One region of the Burkholderia cepacia ATCC 25416 genome, then DNA from elsewhere that is predicted to be linked to it. Evidence: predicted binding sites of a transcription regulator. Region 1 holds the regulator's gene; the other holds the start of a gene.
What was found. Region 1 encodes FliA, which starts transcription of late flagellar genes. Its sites were predicted from a motif close to CTAAAGTTTNNNNNNNNNNNGCCGNTA; they were not measured.

Region 1 (15,284 bases):
ATCAACATCGGCGATCGCAACGCCGATTTCGTGCGCCGCTACCTGGCGCTCGAACGCATCCGCATCACCGCGGAGGACTTGCAGGACGTCCATCCGCGCAAGGTCGCATTCATGCCGCGCACGGGCCGCGCGATGGTGAAGAAGCTGCGGCTGCAGGTGCCGGGCGTGACCGAGCGCGAAGCCGCGCTCGCGCGCGAGGCCGACCGCCTGCGCGCCGCGCGGCCGCGTCCCCACGTCGAGCTGTTTGCGGCGAAACGGCCGGCCGCGCCGCAGCCGGCGCGCCCGCGTATCGAGCTGTTCGGCGCGCGCGGCGCAGCGCCGGGCGGTGCCGGCGGCTCCAGCGGCTCCAGCGGCTCACGGGCAGCGAACCCGCAAGCCGGCAGCCCGTATGCGGCGAACCTATCAAGAAAGCAGGAGGCATGACCGCAGTGCAGAAGATCAAAGTATTGTGCGTCGACGATTCGGCGCTGATCCGCAGCCTGATGACCGAGATCATCAACAGCCAGCCCGACATGACGGTGGTCGCGACCGCGCCCGATCCGCTCGTCGCGCGCGAGCTCATCAAGCAGCACAACCCCGACGTGCTCACGCTCGACGTCGAAATGCCGCGCATGGACGGGCTCGACTTCCTCGAGAAGCTGATGCGCCTGCGGCCGATGCCGGTCGTGATGGTGTCGTCGCTGACCGAGCGCGGCTCGGAAATCACGCTGCGCGCGCTCGAGCTCGGTGCGGTGGATTTCGTCACGAAGCCGCGCGTCGGGATTCGCGACGGGATGCTCGACTACGCGGAAAAGCTCGCCGACAAGATCCGCGCGGCGTCGCGTGCGCGCGTGCGCCAGGCGCCGCAGCCGCAGGCCGTCGCGCGCGCGGCGGACAGCCACGCGGCCGCGCCGATGATCAACAACCCGCTCGTCAGTACCGAGAAGCTGATCATCATCGGCGCATCGACGGGCGGCACCGAGGCGATCCGCGAAGTGCTGACGCCGCTGCCGCCGGACGCGCCGGCCGTGCTGATCGCGCAGCACATGCCGCCGGGCTTCACGAAATCGTTCGCACAGCGGCTGAACGGCCTGTGCCGGATCGCGGTGAAGGAAGCCGAGCACGGCGAGCGCGTGCTGCCGGGCCACGCGTATATCGCGCCGGGCCACGCGCACCTGTTGCTTGCGAGGAGCGGGGCGAACTATATTGCGCAACTGTCGGACGAGCCGCCGGTCAACCGGCACCGCCCGTCGGTCGACGTGCTGTTCCGCTCGGCGGCGACGCACGCGGGCAAGAACGCGATCGGGGTGATCCTGACCGGGATGGGCCGCGACGGCGCGGCCGGCCTGCTGGAAATGAAACGCGCGGGCGCCCACACGTTCGCGCAGGACGAAGCAAGCTGCATCGTGTTCGGGATGCCGCGCGAGGCGATCGCGCTCGGCGGCGCGGACGAGATCGCGCCGCTCGCCGACATGAGCCGCCGCGTGATGGCGCGCCTGGCGACGATGGGCGATCGCGTGCAGCGCGTTTGAATGGAATGTCACGGGGCGCGTGCCACGATACGCGTCCCGACGGAAACGAATCTGGAAAGGAACGACGATGGACAAGAGCATGAAAATCCTGGTGGTGGACGATTTCCCGACGATGCGCCGGATCGTCCGCAACCTGCTCAAGGAGCTGGGCTACTCGAACGTCGACGAGGCCGAGGACGGCCTCGCCGGCCTCGCGCGGCTGCGCGGCGGCGGCTACGACTTCGTGATCTCGGACTGGAACATGCCGAACCTCGACGGCCTCGCGATGCTGAAGGAAATCCGCGCGGACGCGACGCTCACGCACCTGCCGGTGCTGATGGTCACGGCCGAGTCGAAGAAGGAGAACATCATCGCGGCGGCGCAGGCCGGCGCGAGCGGCTACGTCGTGAAACCGTTTACGGCCGCGACGCTCGACGAGAAGCTGAACAAGATCATCGACAAGATGGCGAAGGCCGGGAGCTGACGTGAACGAGCCGATCCATGCCGCGCTGACGGGCGCCGGGTTCAGCGCCGACGGCCAGGCCGAAGGTGCCGATTACGCGAGCGACCGCATCCTCGCGCGCATCGGCCATGTCACGCGCACGCTGCGCGATTCGATGCGCGAGCTCGGGCTCGACAAGCATGTCGAGCGGGCGGCCGAAGCCGTGCCCGATGCGCGCGACCGGCTGCGCTACGTCGCGACGATGACCGAGCAGGCCGCCGAGCGCGTGCTGAATGCGATCGAGGTGGCCAAGCCGATGCAGGCGCGCCTCCAGAACGAAGCCGAAGCGCTCGACGCGCGCTGGGCGCAGTGGTATGCGGCGCCGATCGAGCACGCGGAAGTGCGCGAGCTGATGGACGATACGCGCACGTTCCTGCGCACGCTGCCCGAATCGACGTCGGCGACCAGCGCGCAACTGCTCGAGATCATGCTCGCGCAGGATTTCCAGGACCTGACCGGCCAGGTGATCAAGAAGATCATGGACATGGTCTACCTGATCGAGCAGCAGCTCCTCACGGTGCTCGTCGAGAACATCGCGCCGGAGCGGCGCGAGCAGTTCGCGGCTACCGCGGCCGCGCTCGCCGCCGAGCAGATGAGCTCGACCGGCAGCCCCGAGTCGCTGCTGAACGGCCCGCAGATCGCGCCGGAAGGCAAATCCGACGTGGTCCAGGACCAGGGGCAGGTCGACGACCTGCTTGCCAGCCTGGGCTTCTGACCCTGCCGCGTGCATCGGCGCGCCTCCGTTTCGCGGGGCCGCGCGATGCATGCGTCGCGCCGTTTCCACAACGTCCACCACGTTTACCCGGGCTAGCCGCCTGCGCACGCGCCGGTCGGCCTGCGTCGAATTGACACTTCGACACACTCAGCAGGCATACTACGCGTCAGCAGCAACGAAGCGTCATTCATACGACTCATACGTCGGCAGGCGGCGCGGGTATGATCGCCGCGCACGCCGCCACGAAGCCAGTCCCGTGGGAGGGAATGTGAAGCTGAAACGCTTGGGCCGCGCCGTCGCGCACGCGACGGCTGCAACGGGTGTGCTGTGGGCCGTCCACGCGCACGCCGAACTGGGCGGCGCACCGATGTCGCCGCCGGCGGACGATCAGGCCGCAAGCGTGCGCGCGCTGCAGCGCGCGATGCGTTCGGCGGACGGCGTGCAGGCGAGTACCGCCGCCTATACCGTCCGCGAAATCACGCTCGGGTCGGGCACCGTCATTCACGAGTACACGTCGGCCGCCGGCAGCGTGTTCGGCCTCGCATGGCAAGGGCCGACGATGCCGGATCTCGCGTCGCTGCTCGGCAGCTATTTCCCGCAGTACACCGCCGGCGTCCAAGCGGCGCACAAGGCGCGCGGCTGGCGCGCACCTGTGTCTGTCGACACGAGCGGCCTCGTGATCCGGACGGGCGGCCACATGGGCGCCTTCTCGGGCCAGGCCTGGCTGCCGGCGGCGCTGCCTGCCGGCCTGGCCGGCACCGACATCCAGTGACAGCGGGAGAGCGATCTTGAGCATTCCTCGTACATTCAAGCGCTGGCTCGGCGTGCTGGGCCTCGCGGCGGCAACGGCCGTTCTCGTGACCGCATGCGGCGGCGGCGGCGACGGCGGCGGCAGCAGCAACTCGGGCAACAACGGCAACAACGGTTCGGGCGGCTCGGACGGCAACTCCGGGAACACGGCCGTCATCAACGTCAACGCCGGCGTGGCGAACGTGATCAACATCCCGACCATCAGCGTGAAGGTCTGCGCGCCGGGCACGTCGAACTGCCAGGTGGTCAGCAACGTGCTCGTCGATACCGCGTCCTACGGGCTGCGGCTCGTCGGCAGTGCGGTGTCGGGCGTGCTCGGCAGCCTCCCGCAGGTGACGAGCGGCGGCGCGCCGGTCGCCGAGTGCGGCAAGTTCGTGTCGAGCTATACGTGGGGTTCGGTGCGCACGGTCGACCTGTCGATCGGCGCCGAGCAGGCGCGCTCGCTGCCCGTGCAGATCATCGGCGACCTCGGCACGACGAACGTGCCGGCCTCGTGCACGAACGGCGGTGCGTCGGCCAACTCGGCGAGCGCGCTCGGCGCGAACGGGATTCTCGGCATCGGGCCGGCGCCGGTCGACTGCGGCACGACCTGCGCGACGTCGACGTCGTCGAGCAACAACTACTACGCGTGCCCGAACGGCGACAACGCGAACTGCGCGGTCGCGCTCGTGCCGGTGGCGCAGCAGGTGGCCAACCCGGTTCATCATTTCGCCGACAGCAGCGGGGTGAGCGTGACGATGCCGGGCATCTCGAACAGCGGGCAGGCCAGCTCCACCGGGACGCTGACGTTCGGCCTGCCCGACCTGACCGGGAAGACCGTGATGACGTCGACCACGACGGGCGACGTCAGCGCGACGTTCCTCGGGCGCAACGTGACCGCGTTCTTCGATACGGGCTCGAACGCGTATTTCTTCAACGATTCGGGGCAGACGGTTTGCTCGAAGAACACGCAGTTCTACTGCCCGTCATCGCCGCCGGCCAGCTACTCGGCGACGCTGAGCGGCCAGAACGGCGTGGCCGCGACCGTGTCGATGTCCATCGCGAACGCGGATTCGCTGTTCTCGAACCCGTCGACGTACGCGTTCAACGACATCGCGGGCCCGTTCGGTTCGTCCAGCTGGCTCGACATCGGCATGCCGCACTTCTACGGCAGGACGATCTACTTCGGGATGGACAAGACCTCGACCGGCGGCGCGGCGCCTTTCGTCGCGTTCTGACGCGGCAGGGCCGCACGCTGAAGGGAACGGGGGGGCGAGAGATCGCCCCCTTTTTTATCCGGCGGCCGCGCACGGCACGGCCGGCCGGGCCGGAGCGCCGCCGCGTGCGGGCACAGCGCCTACGATGTAATACCGGCGGCCGTGCCGGCACGACATCGAGGAGGCAGCGTCATGAGCTCGCGCATACAACGCATCACCCCGTTCCTTTGGTTCGACCGCGACGCCGAGGCGGCCGCCGGTTTCTACGTGTCGGTGTTCGACAACGCGCGCATCGTGCACGTCGCGCGCTACGGCAAGGCCGGCGCGCACGCATCCGGCAGCGCGGAGGGCGCGGTGATGACCGTCGCGTTCGAGCTCGACGGGCAGGCGTTCATCGCGCTGAACGGCGGCCCCGTGTTCCAGATCACGCCGGCCGTGTCGTTCGTCGTCAACTGCCGGGACCAGGACGAAATCGACCGCTATTGGGCGCGCCTGTCCGAAGGCGGCGACGAGCGCGCGCAACAGTGCGGCTGGCTGCGCGACCGGTTCGGCGTGTCGTGGCAGGTCGTGCCGGTGCAGCTGCCGGAATTGATGGCGGGCGATCCCGCGCGCGCCGAGCGCGTGATGGCGCAGGTGATGACGATGAAGAAGCTCGATCTCGCCGCGCTGCAGCGGGCGGCGGCGGGCTAGGCGCGTGCGCCGGCCCGTTATCGGCGTGAACAGGATCTCGCCGGCGCCCCGTGGCCGGCACGGGCCGGGAAGCCCGTGATCGCCGCATACGGGCGCTAGACCGGCCGCCGGCCGGTACGCATCAGCTGCGTATGGTCGAGGAAGCGGTGGCCGGGCCCGTACGCGGTGCTTTCGATCCGGACGGCATCGGCCGGCGCGACCGGGCGCCCGGCGGCATCGACCGACACCGATTCGATCTCGACGACCGGCACGCACCAGGCCGCGCGGGCGCGTTCCGACGGTTCGCCGCGCGCGTCGGCGCAGCGGAAAGCGACGCTCGCGGGGACATCCTGCGCGCGCAGGGTTTGCGTCGACCCGTTCCACGCATGGTGCAGGGCGATCGTGCCGGGGTGCGGTGCGTCAGGCGCCTGCGCGCCGGGCGGCAGGGCCGGCGTGCCCGCGCAGCCGGCTGCCAGCGCGCAGGCGAGCGACAGCGACGGAACGAACGGATGACGGAGCATGGTGAGGTTCGACCGGAATCGGAAATGACGAAGCGTAGCGCGCTTTGCGCGCCGGCGTAATACCGGCGGTTAATCGAATGCGGTACTCGCGGCGATTATCGATCGCCCCCGGTTTCATTTTGCTGTAGTCAGGTACTGGATTATCCGGGGCTGTCGTTTATGTCAGGTGTTCAAGATTATTAAAATGACGCGGCATGCAAGCCTGCGGCGCCGTATTCCGCTGCGGCAGCCGTTCCCGCGCCGTGCCGGCGGGCGCTGCAGCCGGGCGTGCGCATTACCCGTCATGTGAAAATAGATTGGAGTCCGCCGAAATTCAAACATATAATGCCGGCGTTGTTTCCGGGGTCGTCAATATAAAACAGGAGGGTAATAAGATGAATTTTTCAGAAGCCGTTCGTTCCGTACTCAATAAATACGCGACATTCGAAGGCCGCGCGCGCCGTGCCGAATACTGGTATTTCGCGCTGCTCACCTGCGTGCTGTCGATCGTCGCGCAGGTCGTCGGCGCGGGGAGCCACGACGCGGGCCTGATCACGCTGCTGCTGCTCGTCGTGCTCGGCCTGATTTCGCTCGCGCTGATCATTCCGAGCATCGCGGTCAGCGTGCGCCGGCTGCACGATACGGGCCGCTCGGGCTGGTTCCTGCTGCTGGTGCTGATCCCGATCGTCGGCGGGATCCTGCTGCTCGTGTGGATGTGCTCGCGCGGCACCGAAGGCCCGAACCGCTTCGGCGCGGACCCGATCGCGGCGGCCTGACCGACGCCTGCCCCGGCGCGCGACGCCGTCGCGTCGGGGCCTGGTTTCGCGCCGGTCCCGCTTCACCGTTTCACCAACCGCTTCACCATTTCCCAGCTTCGCGCCGTCGTCGCTCGGCCCGAAGCCCCAAGCCCCGCGCCCACCCCCGCCATCGCACCGGCCGCCCCGTTTCGCCGCCTCGCCGCACCCCGTTCCGTCCCCCTTCCGGCCCCCTTCCGGCCCCGTCCGGCCGCGTTTGCGCCGGCTCGCCCGATTCCCCGAAATACCCCCCTTTCCCGGCTTTGCTCGACCGATCGGTGTTTGACGCCTCCATGAATAATCGGTGTCACTGGAAAGCGGCATTCCGCCGTACCCGACTGGAGGCCCCGTGGCAGACGAGAGCGATCTCGACAAGACCGAAGCCGCCACTCCCAGGCGCCGCGAGAAGGCGCGCGAGGAGGGGCAGGTCGCGCGTTCGCGCGAACTGGCTTCGTTCGCGCTGCTCGCGGCCGGGTTCTACGGTGCCTGGCTGCTCGCGGGCCCGTCGGGCGGGCATCTGCAGGCGATGCTGCGCGGCGCGTTCATGTTCGATCGCGCGACCGCGTTCGACACGAACCGGATGCTGTCGGCGGCCGGCAGCGCGAGCCTCGAAGGCTTCGCCGCGCTGCTGCCGCTGCTCGCGCTCACCGGTGTCGCCGCGCTGCTCGCGCCGATGGCGCTCGGCGGCTGGCTGATCTCGCAGAAGACGTTCGAACTGAAGTTCGACCGCCTAAACCCGATCTCGGGCCTCGGCCGGATCTTCTCGATCCAGGGGCCGATCCAGCTCGGGATGTCGATCGCGAAGACGCTGGTCGTCGGCGGGATCGGCGGCATCGCGATCTGGCGCAGCAAGGACGAGCTGCTCGGTCTCGCGACGCAGCCGCTCGGCGTGGCGCTGCCCGATGCGCTGCACCTGGTCGCCGTGTGCTGCGGCACGACGGTCGCCGGGATGCTGGTGGTCGCCGCGCTCGACGTGCCTTACCAAATCTGGCAGTACAACAAGAAGTTGCGCATGACGAAGGAAGAAGTGAAGCGCGAGCATCGCGAGAACGAAGGCGATCCGCACGTGAAGGGGCGGATCCGCCAGCAGCAGCGCGCGATCGCGCGGCGCCGGATGATGGCGGCCGTGCCGAAGGCCGACGTGGTCGTGACGAACCCGACGCACTTCGCCGTCGCGCTGCAATACACGGACGGCGAGATGCGCGCGCCGAAGGTCGTCGCGAAGGGCGTGAACCTCGTCGCCGCGCGCATCCGCGAACTCGCGGCCGAACACAACGTGCCGCTGCTCGAAGCGCCGCCGCTCGCGCGTGCGCTGTATCACAACGTCGAACTCGAACGCGAGATTCCCGGCTCGCTGTACTCGGCCGTCGCCGAAGTGCTCGCGTGGGTCTACCAGCTCAAGCGCTTCCGTTCGGAAGGCGGCGCGTTCCCGGCGGTGCCGGTCGACCTGGACGTGCCGGCCGACCTCGACAAGGGCGCGTCGGTCTCCGCCGACGACGAACGCGAGGAAGCCGAAGACACGCTCGGTAACGGAGGCGCGGCATGAGCACCCCGACCGGCCTGTTCGCGAAGCGCCAGAATCCGTTCGCGGGCACCAACCTGCGCGCGCTCGCGGGCCCGATCCTCATCTGCATGATTTTGGGGATGATGATCCTGCCGCTGCCGCCGATGCTGCTGGATCTGCTGTTCACGTTCAACATCGCGCTGTCCGTGATGGTGCTGCTCGTCAGCATGTACACGATGAAGCCGCTCGATTTCGCGGCGTTCCCGAGCGTGCTGCTGTTCTCGACGCTCCTGCGCCTGTCGCTGAACGTCGCGTCGACGCGCGTCGTGCTGCTCGAGGGCCACACCGGGCCGGACGCGGCCGGCCAGGTGATCGAGGCGTTCGGCCACTTCCTCGTCGGCGGCAACTTCGCGGTCGGCATCGTCGTGTTCGTGATCCTGATGATCATCAACTTCATGGTGATCACGAAGGGCGCGGGGCGGATCGCCGAAGTGTCCGCGCGCTTCACGCTCGACGCGATGCCCGGCAAGCAGATGGCGATCGACGCCGACCTGAACGCGGGCCTCATCAACGAAGAGCAGGCGCGCAAGCGCCGCCTGGCGGTCTCGCAGGAAGCCGAGTTCTACGGGTCGATGGACGGCGCGTCGAAGTTCGTGCGCGGCGACGCGATCGCCGGCCTGATCATCATGGCGATCAACGTGATCGGCGGGCTGATCGTCGGGATGGTCCAGCACGACATGACGTTCGCCGCGGCCGGCACGAACTACACGCTGCTGACGATCGGCGACGGCCTCGTCGCGCAGATCCCGTCGCTCGTGATCTCGACGGCGGCCGGCGTGATCGTGTCGCGCGTCGCGACCGACGAGGACATCGGCACGCAGATCACCGGCCAGCTGTTCACGAACCCGCGCGTGCTGAACATCACCGGCGCGATCATCGTGCTGATGGGGCTGATCCCGGGCATGCCGCACTTCGCGTTCCTCGCGCTCGGCGGCGGCGCGATCTGGCTGGCCCGCACGCAGACGAAGCGCGCGGCGGCCCGCAAGGCGGCCGGCGACCTGACCGACATCGCGCCGCCCGCCGTGCTGCCGTCCGACAGCCACGAGGCGACCTGGGACGACGTGCAGCTGATCGACCCGCTCGGCCTCGAAGTCGGCTACCGGCTGATCCCGCTCGTCGACAAGAACAGCGACGGCGAACTGCTCAAGCGCATCAAGAGCATCCGCAAGAAATTCGCGCAGGAAATCGGCTTCCTGCCGCCCGTGATCCATATCCGCGACAACCTCGAGCTGCGGCCGAACGCGTACCGGATCGCGCTGAAGGGCGTCGAGATCGGCGTCGGCGAAGTGTTCCCGGGCCAGTGGCTCGCGATCAACCCCGGCCAGGTGACGGCCGCGCTGCCGGGCGCCGTCACGCAGGATCCCGCGTTCGGGCTGCCGCCCGTGTGGATCGACGTCGCGATGCGCGAACAGGCGCAGGTGTACGGCTACACGGTGGTCGACGCGAGCACGGTCGTCGCGACGCACCTGAACCATCTGGTCGTCCAGCACGCGGCCGAGCTGCTCGGCCGCCAGGAAGTGCAGGCGCTCGTCGAGCGCACCGGCAAGGACGCGCCGTCGCTCGTCGAGGACCTCGTGCCGAAGACGATCTCGCTGACGACGCTGCAGAAGGTGCTGCAGAACCTGCTCGAGGAAGGCGTGCCGATCCGCGACATGCGCACGATCCTCGAGGCCGTGTCCGAACACGCGGGCCGCGGCGACGCGTTCGAGATCACGGCCGCGGTGCGGCTCGCGCTCGGCCGCGCGATCACGCAGCAGTGGTATCCGGGCGCGGGCGAGATGCAGGTGATGGGCCTCGACGCAAATCTCGAACGCGTGCTGTCGCAGGCGCTCGCCACCGGCGCGAACCCGGGCCTCGAACCCGGCCTCGCGCACAACCTTCTGACCGGCACGCAGCAGGCGATGCTGCGTCAACAGAATCTCGGGCTGCCGCCCGTGCTGCTCGTGCAGCACGCGCTGCGCGCGATGCTCGCGCGTTTCCTGCGCCGCAGCCTGCCGCAATTGAAAGTGCTGTCGTACGCCGAAGTGCCGGACACACGCACGATCAAAGTCGTTAACGTCATCGGGGGTTCCGCTTGAACATTCGCAAATTCACCGGCGCAACGAGCCGCGACGCACTTCGTCTCGTGCGCGAGGCGCTCGGCGCCGACGCGGTCGTGCTGTCGAACCGCACGCTCGATGACGGCAGCGTGGAAATCGTCGCCCTCGCCGATTCGGACCTGGCCGCCGTGGCGCCGCCGGCCGCGGCGCGCGCACGCATGGCCGCGCCGCGCGTGCCGGAATCGGTGCCCGCCGCCGCGGTGCCGGGCATCGTGTCGCGCCCGGGCGCGGCGCTCGCCCGCCCGGCCGTCAATCCGTATGCGGCAGGCGAAGGCGGGTTGCCGGACGTGTTCTCGTCGGTGTTCGGCGCAAGCGCCGAGGCGGACGCGGACTCGGGCTCGGATGACGCGGCCGCGCAAGCCTCGACGCTCGACGCGGACCCGCTGGCCGGCGCCACCGCCGCCGGTGCGTCGGTCACCGGTGCGCCGGCCGCGACTTCCGAACCCGCACCGTGGCTGGTCGAGCACGCGAAGCGCCTGACCCAGCAGCGCGATGCGCTGATGGCGCGCACGCAGGCGGCGCCCGCCGCGCCGCAGCCGAGCCCGCCGGCCCCGCAGGCCGCCGCGAGCGCGACGCCGCCCGGCTGGGCGCGCGACATCGTGCGCGACGCCGAACGCCGGATGCCGGCAGCCGCGACCCGCGCGCCGGACCCGGGCGCTGCGCAGGCCGCGAAGGCGGCCGAGCGCACGCGCCTGTCCGCCGACGCCGCCGCCGCGGTGGCCGATGCGGTGAAGTCGCGCATCGAGCGCATCGTCAACGACACGGTGATGCAGGAGCTCGGCGAGCTGCGCGGGATGATGGAAGAGCAGTTCGACAGCCTGATGTGGCACGACCGCCAGCGTCGCAGCGCCGTGCATGGCGCGCTGACGAAGCACCTGTTCTCGGCCGGTTTCTCCGCGCAGCTCGTGCGGATGCTGGTCGACAACATGCCGTCCGGCGACGGCGCGCAGAGCTTCGAGCAGGCGGCCGAATGGGCGCAGTCGGTGCTCGCGGCGAACCTGCCGGTGCTCGACAGCGAGGACGCGCTGATGGAGCGCGGCGGCGTGTTCGCGCTGATGGGGCCGACGGGCGTCGGCAAGACCACCACCACCGCGAAGCTGGCCGCGCGCTGCGTGATGCGCTTCGGCGCGAGCAAGGTCGCGCTGCTGACCACCGACAGCTACCGGATCGGCGGCCACGAACAGCTGCGCATCTTCGGCAAGATCCTCGGCGTGCCCGTGCACGCGGTGAAGGATGCGGGCGATCTCGCGCTCGCGCTGTCCGAGCTGCGCAACAAGCACATCGTGCTGATCGACACGATCGGCATGAGCCAGCGCGACCGCGCGGTATCCGACCAGATCGCGATGCTGCACGGCGCGAACGCGCCGGTGCAGCGCCTGCTGCTGCTCAACGCGACGAGCCATGGCGACACGCTCAACGAAGTCGTGCAGGCGTACCGCAGCGCGGGCGAGCATCCCGACCTGGCCGGCTGCATCCTCACGAAGCTCGACGAGGCGACCCACCTCGGCGGCGTGCTCGACACGGTGATCCGCTACAAGCTGCCGATCCACTACGTGTCGACCGGCCAGAAGGTGCCGGAGAACCTGTACGTCGCATCGACCCGATTCCTGCTGAAGAGCGCGTTCTGTGTGCCGCGCGACGGCTCGCCCTTCGTGCCGCAAGACGAGGACATGCCGACGCTGCTTTCCGCACTGACCGCACGTTCCACCGCCGAGCTGCACGAGGTGCGATTTGGATAAACAAATCATCGACCAGGCCGAAGGGCTGCGGCGCCTGCTGGCCGGGCGCGCGTCGCGCATCGTCGCGGTGACGGGCGGGCCGGCGGGTGTCGGCTGCACGTCCACCGTCGTGAATCTCGCGGCGGCGCTCGCGTCGCTCGGCAAGGACGTGCTCGTCGTCGACGAGCGCGCCGACGTGCATTCGGCCAGCGCGACGCTCGCGGGCGCGTGGCTGCGTGACGGCGAACGCACGCGGGTCGCGGCCGGCTTCGGCCTGTGCGCCGCCGCGCGGCTCGCGCGCGCCGGCTACACCGACGCGCAGCTCAGCGATTTCATCGACGGGCCGGCCGACATCGTCCTCGTCGACGCGCAGCTCGGCGCCGACGGTTCGTTCTCGGCGCTCGCCCGCGAAGCGCACGACGTGCTGGTCGTGACGCGGGTCGCGGCGCAGGCGATCACCGAGGCATACGCGTGCATGAAGCGGCTGCATTTCGCGCATGCGTTCGCGCAGTTCCGCGTGCTGACCAATCACGTCGGCAGCCACGCGGATGCGAAGGTCGCGTTCGACAACCTCGCGGGCGTCGCGAGCCGCTACCTGACGGTGTCGATCGCCGACGCGGGCTGCGTGAGCGCCGATCCGCTCGTCGAGCATGCGCGGGAGCTGACGCGCGCCGCGGTCGACGCGTTCCCGTCGTCGGCCGCCGCGCGCGACTACCGGCAGATTGCCGCCGACCTGCTGTACTGGCCGATGCGCCCGCGTTCGGGTGCGGGCCGCGCCGTGCACGCGGGCGGCAAGCCGTCGTATGAGGCGGGCGCGGCACACGCCGCGTGAGTGCCACCGGAAGGAGAGAGCCATGATGTACAACGCTCAAGGAAAGATGTCCCAGGCCGACGTGCTCGCGCAATATGCGCCGCTCGTGCGCCGCCTCGGACTGCAGCTCGTCGCGAAGATGCCGGCGAGCGTCGACCTCGACGACCTGATCCAGGCCGGCATGATCGGCCTGATGGACGCGGCCGGCCGCTACAAGGAGGACCAGGGCGCGCAGTTCGAGACCTACGCGACGCAGCGCATCCGCGGCGCGATGCTCGACGAGCTGCGCAGCAACGACTGGCTGCCGCGCAGCCTGCGCAAGACGTCGCGCGAGGTCGAGCACGCGGTGCACCAGGTCGAGCAGCATCTCGGCCGCTCGGCGAGCGAGACCGAGATCGCGCAGCACCTGAACATGCCGCTCGACGAGTACCAGGGGATGCTGCAGGACCTGCACGGCAGCCAGCTGATCTACTACGAGGATTTCGACCGCGCGGCCGACGACGAGCCGTTCCTCGACCGCTACCGCGTCGACCACGCGGACCCGCTGTCGGCACTGCTCGACGAGCACCTGCGCGAAGCGCTCGTCGAGGCGATCGAGCGGCTGCCGGAGCGCGAGAAGCTGCTGATGTCGCTGTACTACGAACGGGGTCTGAATCTGCGCGAGATCGGCGCGGTGCTCGAAGTGAGCGAATCGCGCGTATGCCAGCTGCACAGCCAGGCCGTCGCGCGCCTGCGCGCGCGGCTGCGCGAACAGGCGTGGGTCGGCGCGGAATCCTGACCCTTTACCGTTCCTGACGGCCGCGCGCGTCGACGCCGCGCGTTCGGCATCTGCATCCGTGTGCGCATTCCGCGCGCCGATTTGCTACAATCCCCTCCGTTTTCCGAGGAGCGTTGCGACGGACCTCTGCGTCCGCCAGGCTCGGAAAGCTTCACCAAGCAGCCGTGCGGCGCGCGTATCGCGACCGTCGCACCGGCCCCGCTTCCTGAACGGCGCTCACGTCACCAATCTAGAAACTTTTTAGAAAGGAGGGCGTGATGAACGCCATTATCGATTCCAAGGCTTCCAACGATTTCGTCGTCGCCGACATGGCGCTGGCCGGCTGGGGCCGCAAGGAACTGAACATCGCCGAGACCGAAATGCCGGGCCTCGTGCAGATCCGCGACGAATACAAGGCGCAGCAGCCGCTGAAGGGCGCGCGCATCGCGGGTTCGCTGCATATGACGATCCAGACCGGCGTGCTGATCGAGACGCTGAAGGCGCTCGGCGCCGACGTCCGCTGGGCGTCGTGCAACATCTTCTCGACGCAGGACCACGCGGCTGCCGCGATCGTCGAAGCCGGCACGCCGGTGTTCGCGTTCAAGGGCGAATCGCTCGACGAATACTGGGAGTTCTCGCACCGCATCTTCGAATGGCCGAACGGCGAATTCGCGAACATGATCCTGGACGACGGCGGCGACGCAACGCTGCTGCTGATCCTCGGCGCGAAGGCCGAGAAGGATCGTTCGGTGATCGCGAAGCCGACCAACGAGGAAGAAGTCGCGCTGTACAAGTCGATCGCGAAGCACCTCGACGCGGACCCGACCTGGTACTCGACGCGCCTCGCGCACATCAAGGGCGTGACCGAAGAAACCACGACCGGCGTGCACCGCCTGTACCAGATGGAAAAGGACGGCCGCCTGCCGTTCCCGGCGTTCAACGTGAACGACTCGGTCACGAAGTCGAAGTTCGACAACCTGTACGGCTGCCGTGAATCGCTGGTCGACGGCATCAAGCGCGCGACCGACGTGATGATCGCGGGCAAGGTCGCGGTCGTCGCGGGCTACGGCGACGTGGGCAAGGGCTGCGCGCAGTCGCTGCGCGGCCTGGGCGCGACCGTGTGGGTCACCGAAATCGATCCGATCTGCGCGCTGCAGGCGGCGATGGAAGGCTACCGCGTCGTGACGATGGAATACGCGGCCGACAAGGCCGACATCTTCGTGACGGCCACCGGCAACTACCACGTGATCAACCACGATCACATGAAGGCGATGCGCCACAACGCGATCGTCTGCAACATCGGCCACTTCGACTCGGAAATCGACGTCGCGTCGACCCGCCAGTACCAGTGGGAAAACATCAAGCCGCAGGTCGACCACATCATCTTCCCGGACGGCAAGCGCGTGATCCTGCTGGCGGAAGGCCGCCTCGTGAACCTCGGCTGCGCGACCGGCCACCCGTCGTTCGTGATGTCGAACTCGTTCGCGAACCAGACGCTCGCGCAGATCGAGCTGTTCGTGCGCGGCAACGAGTACGAGAACAAGGTGTACGTGCTGCCGAAGCACCTCGATGAAAAGGTCGCCCGCCTGCACCTCGCGCGCATCGGCGCGAACCTGTCCGTGCTGTCCGACGAGCAGGCTTCGTACATCGGCGTGCAGA
Region 2 (15,284 bases), on a different replicon from region 1:
CCAGATGTGCTCGGCCACCGCGCGCATCCTCGTGCACGACAGCGTGTACCGCAGCTTCATGGCCGCGTTCGAGACGGCCGTGCGTGCGCTCGTCGTCGCGCCGCCCGCCGCGGAACAGGTCGCGATGGGGCCGCTGATCTCGGCCGCGCAACGCACGCGCGTCGAAGCGATGCTCCAGCACGGTATCGAGGCGGGCGCACGCGTCGCCTTCAGCGGCCGGGTGACGGATGCCGGCGGTGCGGGCTTCTTCATGGCGCCCGTCGTGATCGCCGAGCCCGCCGCCGACAACCCGCTGTGGACCGACGAAGTATTCGGCCCCGTCGCGTGCGTGAAATCGTTCCGCACCGACGACGAAGCGATTGCGCTCGCGAACGACACGCGCTACGGGCTCGTCGCGACCGTCGTGACGCGCGATGCCGGCATCGCGAAGCAGTTCCAGCAGCGCGTGCGCGCGGGGCTCGTGTGGATCAACGCACCGCAGCTGATCTATCCGCACGTGTGCTGGGGCGGGTTCGGGCTCAGCGGAATCGGCCGCGAACTCGGCGTCGCGGGGCTGCGCAGCTATCAGGAACTGCGCCACGCGATGCGCGCGATCGACTGACCAGTGCGGCCGTTCAGGCCGTTGGCGGCACCGTGTCTCGTGCACGGTGCCGCTTTTTTTTGGTTCTTCGGGGATTTTCGGGGAGAGCGCCGGGGTGTTCGGCGTGCGCCGCTCACGGGATTTCACGGCGCGTGAGCAACCCTCAGTGCGACAGCTCGGCGGCATGGTCGTGCTCGCGAAGCTGGCCGGGAATCGCGCACTGCGCGAGCCCGCCCGCGTCGATCCACGCACGCGTGCGTTCCGCGGCCTTGTCGATCAGCTGCGCACACTGCGAGTAATCGTATGACGACACGTCGAGCGGACAGAGCGGCGGCACGACATGGATTTGCGCGCGTGCCCCGTACAACTCCAGATCGCGCACCAGTTGCCGCGCGATCACGAGCGTCAGCGCGTGCGTCGCATGCGCGATCGCGCTGCGCGGCGGTACGCGCAACGCGCACGCGAACCCGGCCGGCAGCACGACGATCCGCTTGACGCCGAGCGCGACCGCGACGGAGATCGGCGTATTGTTCGCAACGCCGCCGTCGACGAGTTCCACGCCGCCGATGCTGACCGACGGAAACACGCCGGGAATCGCCGCGCTGGCCTGCACGGCATCCACGACCGGGCCGGCGGACAGCACGACTTCCTGGCCGTTCAGCACGTCGGTCGCGACGATGTGGAGCGGCAACGCGGCCTGCTCGATCCGCCGGTACGGCAGGTTCCTTTCCAGCAGCAGGCGCAGCGCATCGGCCTCGACCAGATGCGGCCGGTTGCGCAGCAGCATCGCGACGAGGCTGCGCATCGAGAACGGCATGATGTCCTGGCGGCGGATCCGGCACCACAGCGCGGCGAGCATCGCGACGCCGTCCGCATCGGGCCGGCCGGCGAAATAGGCGGCGTTGATCGCGCCCGCCGACGCGCCGACGACGCAATCGGGCCGTTCGCCGCTCGCGACCAGCTCGCGGAGCATGCCGACCTCGATCGCGCCGAGACTGCCGCCGCCGGCGAACACGAAGGCGGTCGAGGAAGTGGGATCGGACGTCACGGTGCGCCCTCCTGCGGTTGGCTGCGACGGTGCTTTCTCCATGATGGATCGTGCGGCGCCCCGGATGTCCTGATGAAAACCCTGCCGGCGCGCGAACCCGCGCCGGCAGGCGATGCACCGTGCGCCGCGTTCCCCGGACTTCCGCGCGGCGCCTTCCGTCGCGACGGGTGTGTCATTCGCCGCCGTGTTCCGGGCCGCATCCAGACGGAAATTCACGCGAAGGCGCGCAATTTTTGACTTCGATCAAGCAAATCGCGCCTACCGCCGCCCGCAAACGTATGCCACGCGTGAATCGTGCGCGCTACGTGGAATCACGGGTTCAGTCGCCCCGGCGACCGCCGTTATTGCATCAACACCCGCCGACCGGCATCGCGTTGCGATACATCGGGACGGCCGCCGGAATCGCATTCGACACGCAACGATCCGGCGCCGTCGCGGGCATGGAGCGGGATGGCCGGACGTCCCCCCCGCTTTTCGACAACAGATGCGGCAGCGCGAGTCGCGCAAGAGGTAATCATGTTTGTAGCCATCGGGTGGATCGTCGTGATCGGATCGGTGATCGGCAGTTTTGTCGGCGTGGGCGGCCATTTGCCGGCCTTGCTGCAACCGTTCGAACTGCTGTGCATTTTGGGCGCCGCGCTGGGTGCGTTCGTCGTCAGCAATCCGGTCGCGACGCTGAAGAAGACGATCAAGAGCCTGCCGACCTGTTTCAAGGGCGGCGGCTATACGAAACAGCAATATGTCGAACTGATCGCGCTGCTGTACGAGCTGCTGCAGAAGGCGCGCAAGGACGGCATGATGGCGCTCGAGGCCGACGTCGACGCACCCGAACAAAGCCCGCTGTTCCAGAAGTATTCGCACGTGCTCGAAGACCATCACCTGCTCGACTTCATCGTCGATTATCTGCGGATGATGTCGGGCGGCAACGTGAACGCGCTGGAGATGCAGGACCTGATGGACGAAGAACTGCATACGCACCATGCGGAAGCGTCCGTCGCGGCCAACGCGATCCAGAAGATGGCGGACGGCCTGCCGGCGTTCGGCATCGTCGCGGCGGTGATGGGTGTCGTGCATACGATGGGCTCGGTCGGCGCGCCGCCCGCCGTGCTCGGCAAGATGATCGCCGGCGCGCTCGTCGGCACCTTCCTCGGCATCCTGCTCGCGTACGGCTTCGTCGGCCCGCTCGCGGATCTGCTCAATGCGAAGGGCCGCGCCGCGGCCAAGCCGTTCCAGTGCGTGAAGGCCGTGCTGCTCGCGTCGATGAGCGGCTACGCGCCGGCGGTGGCGGTGGAGTTCGGCCGCAAGGTGCTGTTCACGGCCGATCGCCCGAGCTTCAAGGAGCTCGACGAGGCCGTCCGCGCGACGAAGTCGCCCAGGCCCGCATAACGGAGGCGCCATGGCCGACCATCGCTCCAACCCGTCGAAACAGTCCGCATCGGCACCGCTCGTCGTCGTGCGCCGCAAGAAGGGCGAGGACCACGACGCCCACCACGGCGGCGCCTGGAAAATCGCCTACGCCGATTTCGTCACGGCGATGATGGCGTTCTTCCTGCTGATGTGGCTGCTCGGCTCGGTGTCCAAGTACGACAAGCAGGGGATCGAGGATTATTTCAACACGCCGCTGTCGACGCTCCTGTCCGGCGGGAAAGACGCACAGGCGCCGCGCCCGAGCATCGTGCAGGGTGGCGGCCGCGACCTGTCGGACCCGGCGCCGGCCATCGACGCGAAAGCGCAACCGGTGCCGGCCAGCTCGCCCGCGGCCGCTGCCGACATCGTCGATACGCAAAAGCTCGAGCGCCTGAAGGCGAAGCTGACCGCGGCGATTGCACAAAGCCCGTCATTGCGCGCGTACCAGGACCAGATCCGGATCGCGATCACTCACGAGGGCTTGCGCATCGAGATCGTCGATTCGCTCAAGCGCCCGATGTTCGCGTCGGGCAGTTCGCAACCCGAAGGGTATGCCACCGCGATCCTCACCCAGATCGGCACGGCACTCGACGATGTCGACAACCGCGTGTCGATTGCCGGCCATACCGATTCGACGCCGTATCGCGACGGCCCCACGGGTTATTCGAACTGGGAGCTCTCCAGCGATCGCGCGAACGCCGCGCGGCGCGCGCTGGTCGCGGGCGGATTGCGGGAGGAAAAGCTGCTCCAGGTGCGCGGGCTCGCGGATGTCCTGCCGCTCGACCGGAACGTCGCGGACGAGCCGACCAATCGCCGCATCAGCATCCTCGTGATGAACAATGCCGCCGAGCAGGCGTTCTTTCGGGACGGCGGCAGGACGACCGTGGACGAATCGGCCGGCGCCCGGGCCGCCGTGCTGCCGGCGGCGCTCACGCGGCCGCATTAGGCGCGGGCGTATTCACGAACGCGGGGCGGATGTGCCCGATGGGGGCCGGGCGCTGCGCGCAGCCCTTGTGCGACAGCGTGGTTCTCGGCGTCGCGGTCGCGTTCGGAACGGTCGGGCGCGACATCGACTGACTCGGGCGGTTGTTCGGGCGGTTGTTCGGGCGGTTGTTCGGGCGGTTGTTGCGGCCGTTGCTCGGGCTGTTGCTCGGGCTGTTGCGAAGGCCGTTGCGAAGGCCGTTGCGAAGGCCGTTGCGAAGGCCATTGCGAGGGCCGTTACCAAGGCCGCTGACGGCACCATGTCTCGTGCACGGTGCCGTTTTTTTCGCGCATTCGATATGTTCCGTAGAATATATCGAAACCAGCACTTCCGGAGATTCGCCATGCCCCGCACGCCGACGGATCGCGCCCCGCAGCGCACCGCACGGGAACAGCCGCTCGCGCACAAGATCAGCGCGCTCAGGCCGCTGTCGAGCGACGCACGTGCGCAGCAGGTCACGGATGTCGTCGACGCGTTCCGGCGCCTGCGCGGCAGCGTCGTGCGCTTCATCCGGATGTTCTCGGCTGCGCACGCTGAAAACGCGCAGGACGATGCGCTGTCCGCGATGGGCTTTCGTGAACTGCTGTCCACGCTCGAAGACGACGCACGCACTGCCCGCTTCACGCGCCTGCCCGAACTCGAACGGGCGATCGGCCAGGCGCGCCGCCTCGAACGCACACGCGACGACGTGTTCTCGGATTCGTTCAGCAACGACCCGGCAGCGATGCGCGACGCGGTCGCCGCGCTGGAGCGCGTCGACGTGCTGTTCGTCGGGCTGTGCGTCGAGTACGTGATGGAGCGGCACGCGCCGGCATCGCGCCTCGTTTCACCGTCCGCCCCGGCATCGCCCTCCGCCGCCCTGCTGCTCACCGACCGACCGCGCGCACTCTGCTGACCGCACCACGCCGCATTACCCGGTGATTTCCCCCGAATTTCGTTCGTTATATCCCGTGGTATATTTCGCGAATCTTTCGCGCATCCGTCTCCGGCCCGACCATGCCGGACAGAGGTCAACATGCACGTTCCGCCCTTTCGCCTTGCCCGCACGGCCGATCTCTCGTCGCCCGGCGGTAATCTGCCCGCGGCAACCGGCACGCGGGTCGACGCATGCTGCGCGCCGTCGCGCGCGCAACTGACCGAGCTGAAGCGCCGCACGCGCCTGTCGGAGCTCGACGCGAACCTGCACTGCTCGATCATCGGCACCTGCCTGACCACGCACGAGCTGCGCAGGCTCGTGCCGAAATACACCGACCTCGACCGCCAGCACGCGACCGACCTCGACATCCATCACGCCGCCGTCGAGCTCGCGATCGACGGCACGGCCGGCGCCAAGGCATTGCACAAGGCGCTCGACGAGCGTTACGCCGGCGCGATCCGCGCATTCGACAGCGCACAGGATGCGGATGACCTCCTTGCGCGCTGGAAGGATGCGCTGAAGAGCGGCGACATCCCGCCCGCCTACTGGGCGCTGATGACGCATCCACGCACGACGATGGCCGTGCGCCAGGCCGCGTTCGGCGACCTGCACATGCTGTCGCACCTGGTCGGCGCGGCCAATCGCGCCGATATCCGGCGGCTGGTCGCGCTGGAGGAGGAGAATGCGGCGCTGCACGCGAAGATCGACCGGCAGCAGGCGCGCCTGCAAGAAATGAGCGCGCAGCGCGACGCGGCGGTGCAGGAGCGGGATGCCCTCGTTGCGCGCCGGAACGCACAGCCGCCGGCGGCTGAAAGCGCATCGCGCGACGAAGTCCACGAACTGCGCGAGGCACTGGCCGCGCGCGATGAACGACTCGCGCTGCATACGAGCCGCCGCGAGGCGGCCGAGCAGCGGATCGCCGCGGAACAGGCGAGCGCACGCGCGATGCGCGCACGACTCGACGACCTGATGGCGATGGTGAAAACGCTGCGCGCCGAAGCGAGCGCGATCGAACAGGCGGTGCAGGCGTCGGCGGACGATCCCGCCGAACACGCGGCCGATCCGCTGTCGATCCTGCGGGGCACACGTCTGGTCTATGTCGGCGGGCGCCCGGGCTCGAACCGTGCGATCAGGCGGATCGTCGAAACGGCAGGCGGTGACGTGACGCTGCATGACGGCGGTATCGAGGATCGCAAGGGCCTGCTGGCCGCCGCGCTACCGGGCGCGCACATGGTCGTGTTCCCGGTCGACTGCATCGACCACGATTCGATGAACCTGCTCAAGCGCATCTGCGAACGCCACCACGTCGCGTACTACCCGCTGCGGACGGCCAGCGTCGCCAGCTTCGTCGAACTGATCGGGCGGCTCGATGCACAGGCACGCGACGTCATGGCGCCGGATGCCGCCGCCGGCGGCACGCCGCGCTTCTGCCTGCGGCACGGCTAGACCTGATTCGCTTCGACGCGCTCCTTCTGCCCTTCAGCGGGTCGGTGCAAGCGCGTCGTCGGCGTCAACGGGCCCCGCGCTTCAGCGCCGCACCATTTTCGTGAGCGCGGCGATTTCGTCGGCACACGCCGCGTAGGCGCGCGCCTCGATCCCGCGATAGAGGCGGATGATCTCCTCGCCGACCGGCGTGAGCACGCTGCCGCCACCGCTCTGCCCGCCATGCTCGGACACCGTCGCCGGCGATTTCAGCGAGCGGTTCAGCTCGTCCATCAGCAGCCACGCACGCCGGTACGACATCTTCAGGCTGCGCGCCGCCGCCGAAATCGAACCGTGTTCGTGCACGGCTTCGAGCAGCGCGACCTTGCCCGGGCCGAGCGCGATCGTGTCGGCCTGCTGGATACGCATCCTGAATCGCACTTCAGGCTTGGGGTGTGCCGGTGTCTTCATGTTGTGCTGCCCTTTGAACGATGCGGGCAAGCATACACGATGGCCGATGCGACGCATGCCGGCCGCCCGCGCCGGTTCAGACCTCGAGCACGCGGGCGACGATGCCGGCCAGCCGCTTCACGTGGCGCGGCGCAGGCAGGAGGTCGGCGCCCGAGAACAGCAGCGGCGCGCCGTCGTCGATCGACAGCAGCGCGTCGCCGCATTCGAACGCGACGATCACGTGTTCGCCGACCGGCGTGTTGAACAGTTCGTGCCAGGAAAACGTGACCGCGTAGCCGTCGTGCGCATGCGCGATGAACACCATGCGCTTGAAGTCGCCCGGCGTGTCGTTGCGCAGCCCGGCCGCGTCGAGCAGGTCCTTCAGCCGTGCGCCGCGATACGGCGCGACCGAGCGGATGAAGCGATTCGTCGTGAAGCAGCGCAGGTCGAACGGCTCGGCCGTCGCGCTCGCGTGCCGGCGCAGATCGTCGAGCGTCACCGTCATCGGCCGCACGAATGCGCCCGTCAGCGCGATCGAGCCTGCCGCCGCCGGCTGCACGTGTTGCGCCTGTTGCACCTGCTGCGCCGAAAGCGCCGCCGTCCCTGCCCTCTCCATCGCCCGCCTCCATGACGGCCTGCCGGTGGGCAGGCCTGCGTCGTATCGGCGGATATATTACGCCGGGAAAAAACCGGCCGGCGGAATGCGCGCCGCATGGGCGGCATAACGCCGGCCGATCGTGCCCGGCGCTACGACAGCACGATGTTCTTGATGACCTTCTTCAGGCTCTTGAAGCTGTCGACCGATTCCGCCTTCGCGTCCGTCACCAGTGCGCCGATCCGCGCCGGCTCGCAGAAGCTGATCCGGCTGTTCGTGCCGAGCTTGCTGAAATCGGCCAGGATCGCGACGTCCGCCGCGTTGCTCACCATCGCGCGCGCCACTTCGGTTTCCATCCGGTCGTAATTGGTCGCGCCGCGCACGGCATCGACCCCGACCGGCGACAGCAGCGCGAGGTCGGCGCGATAGCGGAAGATCTCGGCGACCGTGCCGTCGCCGACGGTCGCGGCCGCACGGGTGCCGATCATCCCGCCGAGCAGGATCGTCTCGTTCCTCGCCTGCCCCGGGTCGCTCGACCGCATTTTCAGCGCGACGTCGATCGAGTTCGTGACGATCGTGAGGCCCGACAGCTTCGCCAGTTCCTCGGCCAGCAGTGTCGTGGTCGTGCCCGCGTCGATGAACAGCGTCTGCGAGCCCGTGACCAGCCTGGCCGCCGCGCGCGCGATCGCCAGCTTCGCCTTCACGTGGGTCTGCGCGCGTTCGGCGATCGGCGCTTCGTCGCCCACCTGCACCGCGCCGCCGTGCACGCGCTTCAGCTCACCGAGCGCTTCGAGATCGACGAGATCGCGACGCACGGTTTCCCGCGACACGTTCAGGTCGGCCATGATCCGGTCGGTGGAAACCCGCTGCATCTTCGATAACAGAAGCCGGATCCTCTGGTATCGCTCTTCTTGCCACATGGAATGTCCTCGGAATGAACGTCAATGTTATTCGAACGGCGAACTACGCAGCGCTCTCCTCCAGTTTTTTGATGCCGACGAGGGTCTGCAGGGATTGACGCACCGCCTGGCACTCGCTGCTCGTCATCTTTGAAAACACCACGTGGATGCGGTCGTCGTCCGGCGCGGCGTCGTCCTGTTCGATGATGAACCGGACGATGCGCGCCTGATCGATGCCGGGCATCGCCTGCAGCGACGTCAGTTTCACGGCGCCGCGGCTCGCGAGGATACGCACGCCCCAGCGCTGCCGCGTCGCGAACAAGCGCTTCTCGATCGGCTTCAGGCCGGCCAGGATCGCGAGCACGATCGCCGTCGCGGCAATCGCTGCCACATACATGCCGCCGCCCACGGCCAGCCCGACCGCCGCCACGACCCACAGGCTCGCCGCGGTCGTCAGGCCGCGGATGATCTCGCCGCGCAGCATGATCGAACCGGCGCCGAGGAAGCCGATGCCCGATACCACCTGCGCGGCGACGCGCGACGGGTCCAGCGACACGTTCTTCGCGTTCTGGACATCCGCGAAGCCGAACGCCGACACGACCATCACGAGCGCGGCGCCCACCGCCACCAGCATATGGGTGCGCAATCCGGCCGCCCACGACAGGCGCTCGCGCTCGATGCCGACGAGGCTGCCGAGCAATGCCGCCAGCAACAGGCGGGACACGATTTCCAGCTGACTGATCATTCGAAGTCTCCTTGCTTTGCCTGGTCCATCCGATGAGGCGCGGCCCGCATGGGGCCGCCGTCCGGTTCTTCCTGCCTGCCCCGCCCGTTGCCGCACCCGGCACCCGGCGAGTTGTATTTTTGTGCGATCTTGCGATTTTGTGCGTTCTAATATACGGTACGAAAAACTGCAAAGCCAGACCCAAGTTCGTTTGTTTCATCCGATCGGCACGATCAATCGTCAGACCATTCAGGCAACACGATCCGGAACACTTGCTTAGGAGACCAACATGATGAAGAAGGCATGGATGCTGGCCGCAACCCTGCTGGCGGCGCTGGCGACGGCCCCCGCTCACGCATCGGAAGGCGACGTCTGCAAAAAGGTGACGCTCGGCGACGTCGGCTGGAGCGACATCGCGGCCACCACCGGCGTCGCGATGATGCTGCTCGACGGGCTCGGTTACGAGGCGACCAAGACGATCGCGTCGCCGCCGATCGTGCTGGCCGGCGTGAAGAAGGCGCAGATCGACGCGTTCCTCGGGTACTGGGATCCGAGCATGACGCCGACGGTGAAGCCGTTCGTGGACGCCGGCGCCGTCCACCAGTTGCCGGAGCCCAACCTGGTCGGCGCGCGCTATACGCTGGCCGTGCCGCAATACACATCCGACAAGGGGCTCAAGCGCTTCGCCGATATCGCCAGGTTCCGCGACCAGCTCGACGGCAAGATCTACGGGATCGGCGCCGGCAACAACGGCAACGCGCTGATCCAGCGAATGATCGACAAGAACGAGTTCGGGCTCGGCGGCTTCAAGCTGGTCGAATCGAGCGAGGCCGGCATGCTCGTGCAAGTGACGCGCGCCGTGCAGGAGCACCGGATGATCGTGTTCCTCGCGTGGGAGCCGCATCCGATGAACATCGACTACCGGATCACCTATCTCGACGGCGGCGACACCGTGTTCGGCCCGAACTACGGCTCGGCGAAGGTCTACACGCTCGTCACGCCCGGCTATCTCGAACGCTGCCCGAACGTCGGCCGGCTGCTGACCAACCTGAAGTTCACGACCGACGAAGAAAACCAGCTGATGGTGCCGATCATGAATCACGCGGACCCGGTCGCGGTGGCCAGGGAATGGGCGAAGAAGCATCCGGGCGTGCTGTCGAAGTGGCTCGACGGCGTGACGACCATCGACGGAAAGAATGCGAAGGATGCGATCGAGAAGCTGATCGGCGCATGAGCCTGCAAGACAAGGAACCCGGCATGTACAAGAATCTCGCGCTGTTCGATCTCGACCACACGCTGCTGCCGCTCGACAGCGACCAGGCCTGGGCCCGCTTCATCTCGCGGGTCGGCTGGCGCGAGGACGACGCGCACGCCGCGCTGATCGACGAGCACTACGGTCATTACGCGGCCGGCACGCTCGACATGAACGCGTATCTCGCCGTGACGCTCGCGCCGCTCACCCGCTATCCGCGCAAGGTGCTCGAGCGCTGGCATGCGCGGTTCATGGACGAAGTGATCCGTCCGTCGATCACGCCGCAGGCGCGCGAGCTGGTCGGGCGGCATCGCGAAAACGGCGATCTCTGCTGCATCGTGACGGCGACCAACGTCTTCGTCACGCGGCCGATCGCGGCCGAATTCGGCATCGAGCACCTGCTCGGCATCGAACTCGATACCGACGACGGCACGCCGGACGGCGCGTTTACCGGGCGCAGCACCGGCGTGCCGAGCTTCCGCGAAGGAAAGATCGTGCGCACGACCGCGTGGCTGGAATCGCTCGGCTACGCGCCGTCGGATTTCGAGCGCACCTACTTCTACAGCGACTCGATCAACGACGTGCCGCTGCTGGATTACGTCACGCATCCGGTCGCCACCAATCCCGATTCGAGGCTTTTGCAGGTGGCAGGCACGCGCGGGTGGCCTGTCATGAAGTTGTTCTGATTCGGGCGATATTCTCTGCTGTCCATTTTCATGTCGGGAGGGGTAATGAAATACGGAACACGCAGCAACGGCCTCGATCATTCAGGAATCCGATTCGAGTCGAGTCGAAAGCATGTCGTCAGGTCGCGTCGATCGGAAAGCCGCTTTCCGCACTGGCGCGGCGTTTTCATGATCGCGCTGCTGTGCACGCTGGCCGCTTGCGGCGATGGCGACTCGGGCACCGCGGCCAACGTGGCGGCCGCGCGCGCGGCCGCACCGGGTTCGGCATCCACGCCCGTCCTGCACTGCGCGAGCGCGTGCCACTGACCGACGCTGGCCCCGGGGCCAGCCATCCACGACAGAGAGCGATCATGCAAAACAAACCCACGACACGACGTCAGTTCCTCGCCGATGCGTTGAAGCTCGCCGGCGCGACCGCGATCACGGGCATGCTGCCCGAAAGCATCGCGCGCGCCCAGGCCATTCCGGCAGCCACCGTCACCGGCACGATCCAGGACGTGAAGCACGTCGTGATCCTGATGCAGGAAAACCGTTCGTTCGACCACTACCTCGGCACGCTGGGCGGTGCGCGCGGCTTCGGCGATCCTCGGCCGGTCGTGATTTCGAGCGGGTATCCGGTGTGGCGCCAGCCCTGGCTGACGTCCTACGTGTTTCCGTTCAACCCGTCCCCGCCCTCCGGCACGGCCAACGGCGACACCTACTACGGCGACCTGGACCACAGCTGGAGCGGCACGCACAGTGCCTGGAACAACGGCCGCTACGACAACTGGGCCGACGCGAAGACCAGCGGCACGATGTACTACTTCACGCAGAAGGACATTCCGTTCTACTACGCGCTGGCGAGCGCGTTCACGGTGTGCGACGCGTACCACTGCTCGATGCTCGGCCCGACGGACCCGAACCGCCTGTATCTGTGGACCGGATGCTGCGGCAACGTCGCCGGTTACTCGCCGTACACGACGAACACGATGACAGGCACCGGCTGGACCACGATGCCGGAGCGCCTGAACACGGCTGGCGTGACGTGGAAGTTCTACCAGGACAAGGGCAACGGCCTGGATGCCGCACATGGCTACGGCGAATACAACGGCTCCAAAAGCGATCTCTGGTGGAACGGCAATTACGGCGACAACGTCATCCTGAACTTCAAGCAATACCAGAACCTCGGTGCAGGCGATCCGCTCGCGCCGGCGCTCAACGGCACGCAGATCGACCCGTCAGGCGGCGGCAAGGAATACGATACGAACCTCTTCAGTCAGCTGCGGGCCGACGTCGCCAACGGCACGCTGCCGCAGGTATCGTGGATCGCCGCGCCCTACGCATACTGCGAGCACCCGTCGTGGGCCGCGAGCGGCGGCGAATGGTACGTCAGCAGCGTCCTCGATGCGCTGACGTCGAATCCGGCGGTGTGGGCCAGCACGGTGCTGCTCGTCATGTACGACGAGAACGACGGGCTGTTCGATCACATGCCGCCGGCCGTCCCGGCCAGTTCCGCCGCCGGCACCGGCCGCTCCACGGTCTCGACGTCCGCCGAATTCGTCTCCGGCAGCGGCGCCGCATCGGACGGCTCGGCGAGCGGCGACGTGCCGATCGGGCTCGGCCCGCGCGTGCCGATGTTCGTGATCTCGCCATGGTCGAAGGGCGGCAAGGTCAATTCGCAGGTCTTCGATCACACATCGGTGATCCGCTTTCTGGAAGCGCGCTTCGGGCTACAGGAAACCAACATCACGCCGTGGCGACGCACGGTCTGCGGCGACCTGACGTCGGCCTTCGATTTCTCGAACGCCGACCGGACGATTCCCGCGATCCAGCCGCCGGCAAGCAACATGAACCCGAACGGCCCGGCCGTCCCGATCCCCTACCCGACCACCACCGCGGTGCCGGCGCAGACGGCCGGCCGCAGCACCGCCTGCCGCCTGCCCTACGAGTTCTTCGTGCAAGGCAAGGTCAATCGCGCCGGCAATGCGCTGTCGCTGACGATGACCAACACCGGCACCGCCGGCGTCCACCTGCAGGCGTGGGTCGACGGCACGAACACGATCCCCCGGCACTACACGATCGCGGCCGGCGCGGGCCAGTGCGCGAACCTGTCGGATTCGCTCGCGCTGAATGCCGGTGGCAGCTACGACTATTCCGTCTACGGACCGAACGGCTTCCTGCAGACGTTCCGCGGCAGCATCGGTTCGTCCGGCAACACGGGATCGACCGCCGAAGTCAGCCTGTGCTACGACGTGGCCAACGGCAACGTGCAGATCACGCTCGACAACTCCGCCGGCTCGGCCGCGACGACGTTCCAGCTCACCGACAACGCGTACGGCATGAACACGCGGCAGTCGGTCACCGTCGCCGCCGGCGCGACGCAAGCCGTCACGTGGTACGGCGACGGCGGCTGGTACGACGCCAGCATCCGCGACGCGAACGATCCGAATTTCCTGCGCCGGGTAGCCGGCTGCGTGCAGATACAATCCGGCACCCTGCTCACGGATTCGGCGATCGGCAATACCGGCAAGAAATTCGTCGCGTCGCTCGCGTCGCAGGGCTCGACGTTCGGCACGCTGCGGTTCGACTACGTTGCGCCGCCGTGGAGCCACAGCCCGAAGAACTGGGTGGGCATCTTCGCGCATGGCGCGCAGCCGACCAAGGGCAGCTACAAGTCGTGGGCGTACCTGCCGAAGAGCACCGGCTCGCTGCTGTTCTCGTCCACGGCCAACAGCACGCTGGCGTCGGGGCAGTACGACGCGTGGTATCTGTTCGACGACGGCTACACGCCGCTCGCGGGGCCCGTCACGATCAACATCTGACGGTGGCCTGACCGTGCCGTGCCGGCCCCCTGCACGGGGCCGCCACGCATTCGGGCGCGACGAGCCGCGTTGCACCCGAATGCGTTTCCCGTCGCCCTGCCCGCGCGACGGGCACTACACGAGCAGATTCTCGTAGAACGCGCCGAACGGCCGCGTCGGGTGCGCGATCCGGATTTCGAGGATCCACAGCCCGGCCGCCGGCGCCGCAGCGAAATCTCCGAGATTGCCGGCCTGGCAGATCAACCGGTGCAGGGTCGCGCTTCGTCGCGCCCGACAGCAAAAACGGGCGCTCCGATGGAGCGCCCGCTCGCGGGTGAGGTCGATCAGAACTTGTGACGCAGGCCGATCCGCGTGACGAACTGCGTGTTCGCGCCCGCGTTGCCGATGAACGAACCCGACGAGCCGATCTCCGCCTGCACCGGCACCGCGCGGCCATTGATCGTATTGCTGCCCGACGCCTTCTGGTAGGCCGCGCTGACGTACACGTCCGTGCGCTTCGACAGCGCATAGTCGACCGCGGCGTTGACCTGATGCCACTTGCCGTCGAAGCGGCCGTCGAGCTTCGAGAACGTATAGCCGAGGCCGCCGCTCAGGGCCGGCGTGAACGCATAGCGGCCGCCGATTTCGTAGTTGTTCAGCGTCGGCGATTCGCCCGACAGCGGCACGAACTTCGTATGCGTCCAGTTCGCCCACACGAGGGCCGCCGCGATCGCATAACGCGCGCCGACGCCGACCGTCTCGAGATCGCGCAGCCCCTGCGTGTTGACGTTCGCGATGCTGACGCCGAACGCGGGCGTCGCGCCGTTCGGGAAGCGGATGTTCGTGTACGCGGCGCCGATGCCGAACGGCCCCTGCGCATAGTTCGCGCCGAAGCTGTATGCGCTCGACGAACCCTGCGAACCGTTCGTGCCGGCCGTGGTCGGCGTGCCCGCGAACCGCGTCGAGTTCGAGAAGCCGTACATCGCGCCGAACGTGAGGCCCGCAAAGTTCGCGCTCTGGAACTTCACGGCGTTGTTGATGCGGCTCGACGTCAGCTGGTCGAGATCGTTGATGTGATACGCGTAGTTGCCGGCCGGCGTCTGGCTGCCCATCGCGTAGTTCGCGCCGATGTAGTCGGTCGAGAACGAATACTGGCGGCCGAACGTCAGCGAGCCGATCCCGTTCTTCGACAGCCCGACGAACGCCTGCCGGCCGAACAGCGCACCGCCCTGGCCGATCGAGCCGTCACCGCTGCTGAAGCCGTTTTCCAGCACGAACAGCGCCTTCAGCCCGCCGCCGAGATCCTCGGTCCCGCGAATGCCCCAGCGGCTGCCCGACGCGACGCCGTCACCATACTTGACGAGCTTGCCGTGGCCGCCCGACGTCGCGACCTTGTTCGAATACGTGATACCCGCATCGATCAGCCCGTAGAGCGTGACGCTGCTTTGCGCGTGCGCGGCGGTGCCGAACATCCCGAGTGCGGCTGCGGCCGCGATGGTCTTATTCATGTTCACTTCCTGTTGTTGTCGACGCGCGCCTGCGT

Region 2: a site for FliA is predicted at 1,946-1,972, ahead of motA (flagellar motor stator protein MotA). Genes of this name have one in related genera too.

The regions. Positions count from the first base shown of each region.
Region 1 covers NZ_CP012981.1:1,082,811-1,098,094, forward strand. The annotation lists gene cheD (chemoreceptor glutamine deamidase CheD) at 1-423, shown strand, start outside; gene APZ15_RS04860 (protein-glutamate methylesterase/protein-glutamine glutaminase) at 420-1,511, shown strand; gene cheY (chemotaxis response regulator CheY) at 1,579-1,974, shown strand; gene cheZ (protein phosphatase CheZ) at 1,976-2,707, shown strand; gene APZ15_RS04875 (DUF2844 domain-containing protein) at 2,976-3,479, shown strand; gene APZ15_RS04880 (DUF3443 family protein) at 3,496-4,734, shown strand; gene APZ15_RS04885 (VOC family protein) at 4,906-5,403, shown strand; gene APZ15_RS04890 (hypothetical protein) at 5,499-5,903, opposite strand; gene APZ15_RS04895 (DUF805 domain-containing protein) at 6,278-6,658, shown strand; gene flhB (flagellar biosynthesis protein FlhB) at 7,026-8,222, shown strand; gene flhA (flagellar biosynthesis protein FlhA) at 8,219-10,318, shown strand; gene flhF (flagellar biosynthesis protein FlhF) at 10,315-12,078, shown strand; gene APZ15_RS04915 (nucleotide-binding protein) at 12,071-12,889, shown strand; gene APZ15_RS04920 (RNA polymerase sigma factor FliA) at 12,912-13,646, shown strand; S-adenosyl-L-homocysteine riboswitch at 13,746-13,871, shown strand; gene ahcY (adenosylhomocysteinase) at 13,904-15,284, shown strand, end outside.
Region 2 covers NZ_CP012982.1:2,091,723-2,107,006, reverse strand. The annotation lists gene APZ15_RS26740 (aldehyde dehydrogenase family protein) at 1-601, shown strand, start outside; gene APZ15_RS26735 (patatin-like phospholipase family protein) at 744-1,628, opposite strand; gene APZ15_RS41210 (hypothetical protein) at 1,701-1,865, shown strand; gene motA (flagellar motor stator protein MotA) at 2,145-3,014, shown strand; gene motB (flagellar motor protein MotB) at 3,025-3,981, shown strand; gene APZ15_RS26720 (hypothetical protein) at 4,361-4,912, shown strand; gene APZ15_RS26715 (DUF2325 domain-containing protein) at 5,033-6,379, shown strand; gene APZ15_RS26710 (winged helix-turn-helix domain-containing protein) at 6,461-6,784, opposite strand; gene APZ15_RS26705 (molybdopterin-dependent oxidoreductase) at 6,903-7,421, opposite strand; gene APZ15_RS26700 (DeoR/GlpR family DNA-binding transcription regulator) at 7,553-8,320, opposite strand; gene APZ15_RS26695 (MgtC/SapB family protein) at 8,364-9,044, opposite strand; gene APZ15_RS26690 (choline ABC transporter substrate-binding protein) at 9,313-10,257, shown strand; gene APZ15_RS26685 (HAD family hydrolase) at 10,281-10,961, shown strand; gene APZ15_RS42280 (hypothetical protein) at 11,130-11,267, shown strand; gene APZ15_RS26675 (phosphocholine-specific phospholipase C) at 11,312-13,762, shown strand; gene APZ15_RS42030 (hypothetical protein) at 13,832-14,098, shown strand; gene APZ15_RS26670 (porin) at 14,086-15,249, opposite strand.